Regions from separate parts of the Streptacidiphilus albus JL83 genome, predicted to be linked through region 1. Evidence: riboswitches for the same ligand, from Rfam matches in the RefSeq annotation. Region 1 holds a riboswitch; the other holds the start of a gene.
What was found. Region 1 has a riboswitch for glycine ahead of gcvP (aminomethyl-transferring glycine dehydrogenase). Riboswitches for the same ligand answer to the same signal wherever they lie in the genome.
Positions count from the first base shown of each region.

Region 2: linked by a shared signal. The riboswitch ahead of gcvT (glycine cleavage system aminomethyltransferase GcvT) and the one ahead of gcvP (aminomethyl-transferring glycine dehydrogenase) in region 1 are both predicted to bind glycine.

Region 1 covers NZ_JQML01000001.1:1,139,613-1,144,911, reverse strand. The annotation lists partial or broken gene BS75_RS43195 (DNA polymerase IV) at 28-1,511, shown strand; gene BS75_RS45515 (PRC and DUF2382 domain-containing protein) at 1,543-2,919, opposite strand; glycine riboswitch at 3,119-3,209, shown strand; glycine riboswitch at 3,211-3,322, shown strand; gene gcvP (aminomethyl-transferring glycine dehydrogenase) at 3,379-5,299, shown strand, end outside.
Region 2 covers NZ_JQML01000001.1:6,092,753-6,098,051, reverse strand. The annotation lists gene BS75_RS26665 (ABC transporter permease) at 1-479, opposite strand, end outside; gene BS75_RS26660 (enhanced serine sensitivity protein SseB C-terminal domain-containing protein) at 1,117-1,842, opposite strand; gene BS75_RS26655 (enhanced serine sensitivity protein SseB C-terminal domain-containing protein) at 1,908-2,678, opposite strand; glycine riboswitch at 2,893-3,012, shown strand; gene gcvT (glycine cleavage system aminomethyltransferase GcvT) at 3,198-4,346, shown strand; gene gcvH (glycine cleavage system protein GcvH) at 4,442-4,819, shown strand; gene glyA (serine hydroxymethyltransferase) at 4,850-5,299, shown strand, end outside.

The DNA.
Region 1 (5,299 bases):
GTCGTACCCGTGCGCGATGATCGGGGCATGCGGTCCGTGCCGTCGATCCTGCACCTCGACATGGACGCCTTCTTCGCCGCGGTGGAGCAGGCGTCCAAGCCGAGCCTGCGCGGAAAACCGGTGGTGGTGGGCGGTCTCGGCGGCCGGGGGGTGGTCGCCACCGCCTCCTACGAGGCGCGGCGCTTCGGGGTGCACTCGGCGATGCCGATGTCGCAGGCGCGGCGGCTCTGCCCGAACGCGGCCTTCCTGATCCCCAGGTTCGAGCTCTACCGGCAGGTCAGCGACTTCGTGATGGGGCTGCTGCGGGAGCTCTCGCCGCTGGTCGAGCCGCTCAGCCTGGACGAGGCCTTCGTCGATCTGGAGGCCGGCCCCTACGGCGCGATGATCCGCGAGAGCTGCCCGGCCGAGGGCGCCGCCCTGGTCCGTGCGCTGGCCGAGGACCTGCGGGCCGACATCCTGGCCGGGGTCGGGCTGACCGCCTCGGTCGGGCTCTCCGGGACCAAGTTCCTCGCGAAGATCGCCTCCGAGCAGGCCAAGCCCGACGGCCTGGTGCTGATCGAGCCCGGCAGCGAGCGCGCGGTGCTGGACGGGCTGCCGGTGCGGGCCCTGCCCGGGGTCGGCCCGGCGACGGCGGACACCCTGCGCCGGGTCGGGCTGACCCGGATCTCGCAGGTGGCCGAGACGCCCGAGGACGAACTGGTACGACTGCTCGGCCGGGCGCACGGCGCGGGCGTCCACGCGCTGGCGCTCGGCCATGACGAGCGCCCGGTGGTGGCGGAGCGCGACGCCAAGTCGGTCTCGGTCGAGGACACCTTCGAGGTCGACCTGATGGACGTCGACCGGATCCGCTTCGAACTCGACCTGCTCACCGAGCGCTGCGTCCGCCGACTGCGGGCGGCCGGCCGCTCGGGGCGGACCGTGGTGATCAAGGTCCGTCGTTTCGACTTCACCACCCTCACCCGCTCGGCCACCCTGCCCTCGCCCACGGACGACCCGCTGGTGATCGCCGGGCTGGTCCGCCGGCTGCTGGCGCAGGTCGAACTGCTGGGCGGGGTACGGCTGCTCGGTGTCGGCGTGACCGGGCTCGCCGACTTCACCCAGGAGGACCTCTTCGCCCAGGCCCAGGCCGAGGCCGAGGCCGCTGAGGCCGCCGAGGCCGCCGAGGCGGGACGGCGGTGGGGAGGAAGGGCCGGGCCGCGGGCGAGGACCCGGCCCAGGACGGCACCGGGGGACCGAGGCCGCCTACGGCGGGCCGGGGGAGCCGAGGGCCTTCCCCCCGGGGCCGCACCGGCCCGGCGCTGGCATCCCGGACAGGACGTGGAGCACGAGGAGTACGGCCACGGCTGGGTGCAGGGCAGCGGGTGGGCCGGGTGACGGTGCGCTTCGAGGTGCCCGGACCGGTGCGCGGCCGGGTCCACACCTTCGCGGTGGAGGACCCGGCGCTCAGCGGCGCCGATCCGCTGCCGCTGACCGGAAGGGCTCCGGACGCGACGCCGCCGCCGCTGCCCTGACCGGGGAGCGGCGGCGTGCGGTCCGGGCGCCTCAGGCGCCGATCGCGTGGCCGGTGTCTCCGGAGCGCGGGAACGGCTCGGGCCGGCCGGCCGGGGCGCTGCCGGGAGCGGCGCCCGGAGCACTGCCCGGGGCCTGCTGCGGGGCGCCGCCGACACCGGGGCCTCCCACGCCGGGGCCGCCCATGCCGGGCCCGCCATTGCCGGGCACCGCGGTCGGCCCGGCCAGCCGGGTGCTGTCCTGCACCTGGATGTGCTCGCGGTGCAGCTCGTCCCGGACGATCTGCTCCTCGGTGAAGCGCTCGGTCACCAGGCGGATCCGCTCGACCGGCACCACCGCCTTGCGGACGACGACGCGCTCCTCGTGCAGGGTGACCTCCTCGGTGCTCTCGGAGATCTCCTGGTCCGTCAGCTGCTCCCGCTCGTCGGCGCCGACCGGCACCCGCTCGACCCGGATCCGCTCACGGATCACCGGGACCCGGCGTTCGACCTGCTCGGTGGTGACGTACTTCCGCAGCCGGGCGTGGCCCAGCACGCTCCACTCGGTCGTGATGTCCAGCCGCTCCTCGCGGCAGACGAACTCGATCGGCTCCGGGACCGAGGTCCCGGCCGCGGTGGTGCCGGTGGCCTGGCCGGGCAGCGGGTCGGTCAGCGGGTCCGGGACCGGCCGGGTGATCGTCACCGGCGGCGTCGGCGGGGTCTGCACCCGGGGCTGCGCCTGCGCGGTCGGCAGCGGCTGGGCCTGGAGCGGCTGGGCCTGCGGCGGCTGCAGCTGCTGCGCGGGCTGGGGGCTGGTCATGAAGGCGGCCGTCCTGCTGCTCGGAGTGGCGGGGGGAGCGTCGACCACCGGCATCGGCTGGGTGGACTCCGCGGTCGGCGCGGGCGCGGGCTTCGACCCGGCGGAGGCGGCCGCGGTGGCAGCGGCGGCAGCGGTCACGGCGGCGGCCGGTACGGCGGCCCCGGCGCCGGCCGCGGGCGCTGCGGCGGCGGTGCCGGTGCCCGTGTTGGCGCCGGTTCCCGTGCCGGTTCCCGTGCCGGAGCCGTTGCCGGAGCCGGAGCCGGAGCCGGAGCCGGAGCCGTTGCCGCGGGCGTCCCCGGCCGGCAGCTCCAGACCGTAGTAGCGGTAGAGCTGGAGTTCCTGGGCGGGCGACAGGTGCTGGCCCGCGCCGAAGTCGGGGGAGTCCTTGACCTGTGACTTCTCGTAGGGCACCCGCAGCTCGTCGCTGACGAACTCACTGGTGGTCAGCGGCACGAAGGCGTCGCGGCCGAAGAGGCCGGTCCGGACGGCGGCCCACTCCGGCTCGCCGGTGGCGTCGTCGAGGTACACCTCGTCGATGGTTCCGATCTTGTCGCCGTTGCGGTCCACTGCCTTGTGGCCGATCAGGTCCCTGGGGTCGATCTCGGTCTGCACGGGTCGTCCACTCCTCACGGCGGGAAGACATCCCCGCTCGCACAGGCACGCAGGGAAAATACGGTCAAGTCATACAAAAGTCCACAAAGATCACTTTGTCGAGTGCTGACCGGCCGACCGGGTGTGTCGCTGGGCCGAACGGGGCACCGGGGAGGCGCGTGCTTCAGCCTTCCGCGCTGGTAGCCTGGCCAGTGACCGTAGAGCGCGCGCGGGAGAGTCCGCGCCAGGCGCGGCGCCGAAGGAGCAAATCCTCCCCGGAATCTCTCAGGCCCCCGTACCGCGTGCGCAAGGTCGCTCTGGAAAGCAGGGCCGTCCCGGACCATCGGGACGCGTCCTCACCGACGGTGAAAGCCGGTGCCCGCGGGCGCCGGTGAAGCTCTCAGGTTCAGATGACAGAGGGGGAGGTCGTCCCGGCACACCACACGTGCCACCCGGGTCCGACCAGGAGGCAAGCCCGCCATGACGTCACCCCTGACCTCACCCCTGACTTCACCCCTCGCCGGACTCGAGCAGTCCAGTCCCTTCGAGAACCGGCACATCGGCCCCGACGCCGACGCCCAGGCCAAGATGCTGGCGAGCGTGGGCTACTCCACGCTCGACGAGCTCACCGCCGCCGCCGTGCCGGCCGCGATCCGCAGCCTGGAGGCGCTGGACCTGCCCTCCGCCCGCTCCGAGGCCGAGGTGCTGGCCGAGCTGCGCACCCTCGCCGACCGCAACCAGGTGCTGCGCCCGATGATCGGCCTGGGCTACTACGGCACCTTCACCCCGCCGGTGATCCTCCGCAACGTGCTGGAGAACCCCTCCTGGTACACCGCGTACACCCCCTACCAGCCGGAGATCTCCCAGGGCCGGCTGGAGGCGCTGATCAACTTCCAGACGGTGGTCTCCGACCTCACCGGGCTGCCCACCTCCGGCGCCTCGCTGCTGGACGAGGGCACCGCCGCCGCCGAGGCGGTCTCGCTGGCCCGCCGGATGGGCAAGGTCAAGGGCGGCGTCTTCGTCATCGACGCCGACACCCTGCCGCAGACCGCGGCCGTGATCCACACCCGCGCCGTGCCGCAGGGCATCGAGACCGTGGTCGCCGACCTCTCCGAGGGCATCCCGGCCGAGCTGGTCGAGCGCGGCGTCTTCGGCGTGCTGCTGCAGTACCCCGGCGCCTCCGGCGTCGTCCGCGACCTCAAGCCGCTGATCGACCAGGCGCACGGCCTGGGCGCGGTCGTCGCCGTCGCCGCCGACCTGCTCGCGCTCACCCTGCTCACCTCGCCCGGCGAGCTGGGCGCGGACATCGCGGTCGGCACCACCCAGCGCTTCGGCGTCCCGATGGGCTTCGGCGGACCGCACGCCGGCTACATGGCGGTCCGCACCGAGTACGCCCGCAGCCTGCCCGGCCGACTGGTCGGCGTCTCCGTCGACGCCGACGGCAACCGCGCCTACCGGCTCGCCCTGCAGACCCGCGAGCAGCACATCCGCCGCGAGAAGGCCACCAGCAACATCTGCACCGCGCAGGTGCTGCTCGCGGTGATGGCGTCGATGTACGCCGTCTACCACGGCCCGGACGGCCTGACCGCGATCGCCGCCCGCACCCACCGCTACGCCGCGACGCTGGCCGAGGGCCTGCGGGCGGGCGGCACCGAGATCGTCCACGACTCCTTCTTCGACACCGTGACCGCCCGGGTCCCGGGCCGGGCCGCCGAGGTCGTCGAGGCCGCCCGCCAGGGCGGGGTCAACCTGCGGCTGGTCGACGCCGACCTGGTCTCCGCCGCCTGCGACGAGACCACCACCCGCGCCGACCTGGCCGCCGTCTGGGCCGCCTTCGGCGTCCCGGCCGTCGCCGACGTCGACCGCCTGGCCGAGGCGGCCGGGCTCCGGCTGCCGGAGGCGCTGCTCCGCAGCGACGAGTTCCTCACCCACCCGGTGTTCCACACCCACCGCTCCGAGACCGGGATGCTGCGCTACCTGCGCAGCCTCTCCGACAAGGACTACGCGCTGGACCGGGGCATGATCCCGCTGGGCTCCTGCACCATGAAGCTGAACGCGACCACGGAGATGGAGTCCATCACCTGGCCCGAGTTCGCCCAGGTCCACCCCTTCGCCCCGGTGGAGCAGGCCGAGGGCTACCTCACGCTGATCCACGAGCTGGAGCAGCGGCTGGCCGAGGTCACCGGCTACGACAAGGTCAGCCTCCAGCCCAACGCCGGCTCCCAGGGCGAGCTGGCCGGCCTGCTCGCGGTCCGCGCCTACCACCAGGCCAACGGCGACACCGAGCGGACCGTCTGCCTGATCCCCTCCTCCGCGCACGGCACCAACGCCGCCAGCGCGGTCATGGCCGGGATGCGGGTGGTGGTCGTGAAGACCCTCGCCGACGGCGACGTGGACGTCG
Region 2 (5,299 bases), 5.0 Mb from region 1:
AGCCGGCTGACCACCGAGTCGACCCAGCCGCCGTAGTAACCGGCGGCGACGCCGAGGACGATGCCGATGACGTTGGAGAGGATGGTCGCGCCGAAGGCCACCGCCAGCGAGACCCAGGAGCCCTCGATCACCCGGGACAGCAGGTCGCGCCCGAACTGCGGTTCCACGCCCAGCGGGTGGGCCAAGCTCATGCCGCCGAAGGAGCCGGTGGGCTTGAGCAGCACCGGGTCGATCAGGTTCTGGTGGAAGGCGTTGGGGTGCAGTCCGAAGAGGGACTCGATCGGCTTGGCCAGCACCGCGAGCAGCACCAGCAGGGCGACCACGATGCCACCGGCCATGGCGACCTTGTCGCGGCGCAGCCGGGTCCAGGCGATCCGGCCGAGCGAGCGGCCCTCGATCCCCTTGCCCGCAGTTGTGGGCGCGCCGTCGTCCGGCCCTGCCTCGTCGGCTGATCCAGTGACCTCTAGTGGCGCAGACATGGCGTGTTGACTCCCTAGCAGTCTCACTGATGGTGCCAAGTGCAGTGGTACGAACGATCCGTGGCGCGATGAACCCGCGATGCTGCGTCTGATTGTCCGGCGTTCGGAAGGTAATTGTCATACTCGGAACAGGCCCAGAACTTCCGCTGCCGCGCCTCGGCACCCCGGCCTGCGCGGAGGTGTTCCGCCCAGCCCGCGAGTGCCGCGGGACCGGCCCGTCGGATGTGACGGCGACCCCTCGACACGGCGTTACTCCGCGCCCGGGGCGCGTCGTTGAGGCGTCACTCTTCAACAGCGGGAAGCAGATCCGCCACCCCTGAAGGGCAATGGATGCCCAACTGTGATCTGCTTCGATGCATGGCCGAGATATGCGAATACATCAATTCACACGACTGTTACCTGGACCCGGGAGTGCCGTCCAGGCTGCGGAAACGCTTCACGGCAGGCCAGCGCGTTCTTGACACCACTGCTACGAGTGTCACAGTGAGCGCAATTGACTGAGCGTCACCTCTCGCCGACCGTTCGGGTACGGTCCGGATGGGCCCACGGCACAGCATTATTCGGCCCGCGACCCGGGCGGCGCGGGACGGCAGGCACCGGACGTCCTACTACGAAACGGACGCAAGGGGCAGGAGCGTCAGTACTGGACAGCACGGTCGTAGAACGGCGCCGCGCGCACCTGGAGCCACAGCGCCACCGGATCATACGGATCGGACATCGCCACCGTCGAGACCGCCACCCCGGCCGGGGCGGAGCCCAGCGAGTGCTCCATCATCAGCCGCACCGACTCCACCGCGGCCGGTCCGGAGTCGAAGAGGTCGAGTCCGATCACCAGGTACGGCTCGCCCCAGGCCGGACGGACCCAGGCCCGGCGCAGCGAGCGCACCACCGGCGTCGCCTGCGCCGACTGCGCCAGCGCCGCGTAGAAGCCGTCGGCCCGCACCTCCGGCTCGCCGATCTGCAGCGGACCGGCCGGCAGCCGGTCCAGGCCGCCCGCGACCCGGCGCAGGTCCGCCCAGGGCACGCCGACCCCGCCGCCGGGCTGGTGCGGGTTCAGCCACAGGCCCCAGCGCTCCCGGTAGAGCGCGGCGGCGACCTCACGCCCGCTGCCCACCTGGTGCGCCCGGGACCAGCCGCTCGCCGCGAGCTGCTCGGCCGAGGTCACGCACGGCGCGTAGCCGAAGCCGCCGACCTCCATGTTCCCGTACTGGGCGTCCGGCCGACCGGCCTCGCCGAACCAGAGCAGCATCCACACCTGGCCCTCGCCGAGAGCGCCCAGCAGTGCCTCGTACGTGTCGAAGCGCCCCGGAGCCACCTCCAGCAGCGCCCGCTCGATGGCGCCCCCGCCGCCTGCCTGGACCACTCTGCCGCCCTCTCCCCGCGCGCCCGTCTCGGCCTGCTCCCTTTCGAACAGCTCAGCCTATCCCGCTAGGCACGGGCGAAGAACGGCTGGACCGAGGTCAGCATCCAGTCCGCGAGCGGGTCGTCGACCACGTTCAGCAGCACGATCCCGACCTCCCAGGGCAGCGGCACCGCGCCCAGCGCCCGGCCCAGGGCCAGGTTGGCGGCCTGCTGGTCCTGGACCTCGGCGCGGGCCAGCTCCACCCCGACGAACAGCTTCTCCCGGTCCTGCTCGACCTGGACCAGCGCCCGGCGGGCCGTCAGCACCACGGGCGTGACCGAGAGTTCACCGATCGCCGCGACCAGGAACTCCACCGGGTCCTCGTGCGCCTCGGGCACCCGCAGCCCCAGCCGGGCGGCGAAGGCGGCCCTCGGCTCGGCCGCCGCGCGGGCGTCGGTGGCGCCGCGCAGCTGGGGCACCCCGCCCGCCGGAATCGGGATCCCGACCGCGCCCTCCGGGTTGACCACGATCCCGACGCCCAGCGGCATCCCCTCGGCCAGCTCGCACACCGGCGCCACCGCGAACGGCAGGTCGCCGGCGATCAGCCGGAACTGCTCCTCGGAGCTGAACACCGGCACGAAGGGCTGGCCGGCCAGCTCGGTCGTCGGCAGGTCCAGCGTCGAACCGTCGCGGGTGGGTCCGCCGGGCAGCGGCAGCCAGACGTGGCTGCGGCGCAGCACCTCGACCACCCGCGGTGTCGCGCCCGGGTCGCCGACGGCGCTGGTGAGCACCTGCTCCAGCTCGTTGGCGGGCCAGCCGCCGGTCGCGCTCTGCGCCGGAATCACCGGGTGCTGCATCGTCCCTACCACCGTTCTCCGACGTGACCTCCTCGCAGGATAACGACCGCGACCCGGCCGCAGGGGACGGACGCGATGTATGTCACTACGGCCGTCACCGCGGCTGTCACTGCGGCGCGGGACACCTTCGCCGGGCGGGCGGGCGACGCGCCCCTGCGACCGGCCCGCGCTCCATGCCATGATGAGCGTGCCCAACAACTTCACACCGGCCGTTCGAACCCGCGCGGGAGAGCCAGGCCAGCCCCACCTCCCCCGGCGGGAGCGGGGTTGCAGTCGGCGCCGAAGGAGCAAGCCCTCCCCGGAAACTCTCAGGCACAGCTACCGCACGGGCGAGGCACATCTGGAAAGTGGTCGACCGCGGGCGTACGCCCGGGGCAGGCCCACCAACGGTGCAAGCCGCGCGTCCCCGTTCTCCGGCGGGCGCCCGGTGAAGCTCTCAGGTTGCAGCGACAGAGGGGGAGAGCCCCGCTGCGGCATGCCCTGCATGCGCCTGTCCGAGAGCACCGAGGAGTCCTTTCCATGTCGTCCCCCGATTCGACCGCCGCTGCGCCCTTGCGCCTCACCGCGCTGGACGCCGTGCACCGCGCCCTGGGCGCCACCATGACCGACTTCGCCGGCTGGGACATGCCGCTGCGCTACGGCAGCGAGCGCGAGGAGCACCTCGCCGTCCGCAACCGGGCCGGCCTGTTCGACCTCTCCCACATGGGCGAGATCACCCTCACCGGCCCCCAGGCGGGCGAGCTGCTCGACCACGCGCTGGTCGGCTTCGTCTCCGCGCTGGGCGTGAACCGCGCCCGCTACACCATGATCTGTGCCCCGGACGGCGGCATCCTGGACGACCTGATCGTCTACCGCACCGGCGAGACCGAGTTCCTGGTCGTCGCCAACGCCTCCAACGCCCAGGTGGTCCTGGACGCGCTGACCGAGCGCGCGGCCGGCTTCGACGCCGTGGTCCGCGACGACCGCGACGCCTACGCGCTGATCGCGATCCAGGGCCCGGAGGCGACCGGCATCCTCGCCCCGCTCACCGAGGCCGACCTGCCGGCGCTGAAGTACTACACCGCCCTGCCGACCACCGTGGCCGGCCGCCCGGCACTTCTCGCCCGCACCGGCTACACCGGCGAGGACGGCTTCGAGCTGTTCGTCGCGCCCGGTGACGCGGTGGCGCTCTGGGAGGCCCTGACGGCGGCGGGCGCCGGGTCCGGACTGGTCCCCTGCGGGCTGTCCTGCCGCGACACCCTGCGGCTGGAGGCCGGCATGCCGCTCTACGGCCACGAGCTGACCACCTCGCTCACCCCCTTCGACGCCGGCCTGGGCCGGGTCGTCCGCTTCGACAAGACCACCAACGGCGGGGACTTCGTCGGCCGGGTGGCGCTGGAGAAGGCCGCCGCCGAGGCCGCCGCCCAGCCGCCGCGGGTCCTGGTCGGCCTGGTCTCGCCCGGACGCCGGGTGCCGCGTGCCGGGATGGACGTGGTGTCGGCGACCGACGGCACCGTCATCGGCTCGATCACCTCCGGCGCGCCCTCGCCGACGCTGGGCAAGCCGATCGCGATGGCCTATGTGGACGCCGCGCACGCCGAGCCGGGCAGCACCGTCGCCGTGGACGTCCGCGGCAGCCACGAGCCGGTCGGGGTCGTCGCCCTGCCGTTCTACAAGCGCGCCCGCTGACCCACCGCAGCGCCGCTCCCCCGCCGCCGTCCACCACCTGGACGGTGGGCGACCCGTTTCGCCGTTCCCGTACCTCATCCTGGAGAATCGACACCATGAGCAACCCCCAGCACCTCACGTACAGCAAGGAACACGAGTGGCTGACGACCGCCGAGGACGGCGTGTCGACCGTGGGCATCACCGCCTTCGCCGCCAACGCGCTCGGTGACGTGGTCTACGTGCAGCTTCCCGAGGTCGGCGACACCGTGACCGCGGGCGAGACCTGCGGTGAGCTGGAGTCGACCAAGTCGGTCAGCGACCTGTACTCCCCCGCGACCGGCGAGGTCGTCGAGGCGAACCAGGCCGTGGTGGACGACCCGTCGCTGGTCAACTCCGCTTCCTTCACCGAGGGCTGGCTGTTCAAGATCCGCCTCGACGGCACGCCCGAGGGCCTGCTGACCGCCGACGAGTACTCCGCCCACACCGGCGCCTGAGCACTCCAGACCTCTCCGAGGAAGAACACCATGACGGTTCTGAACCAGTCTCTGCACGAGCTCGACCCCGAGGTCGCCGCCGCCGTGGACGCCGAGCTGCACCGCCAGCAGTCCACCCTGGAGATGATCGCCTCCGAGAACTTCGCCCCGGTCGCGGTGCTGGAGGCACAGGGCTCGGTGCTGACCAACAAGTACGCCGAGGGCTACCCCGGCCGCCGCTACTACGGCGGCTGCGAGCACGTCGACGTGGTCGAGCAGCTGGCGATCGACCGGGTCAAGGCGCTGTTCGGCGCCGAGCACGCCAACGTCCAGCCGCACTCGGGCGCGTCGGCCAACGCCGCCGCGATGTTCGCGCTGATCAAGCCGGGCGACACGATCCTGGGCCTGGACCTGGCCCACGGCGGTCACCTGACCCACGGCATGAAGATCAACTTCTCCGGCAAGCTGTACAACGTGGCCGCGTACCACGTCGACCCGGAG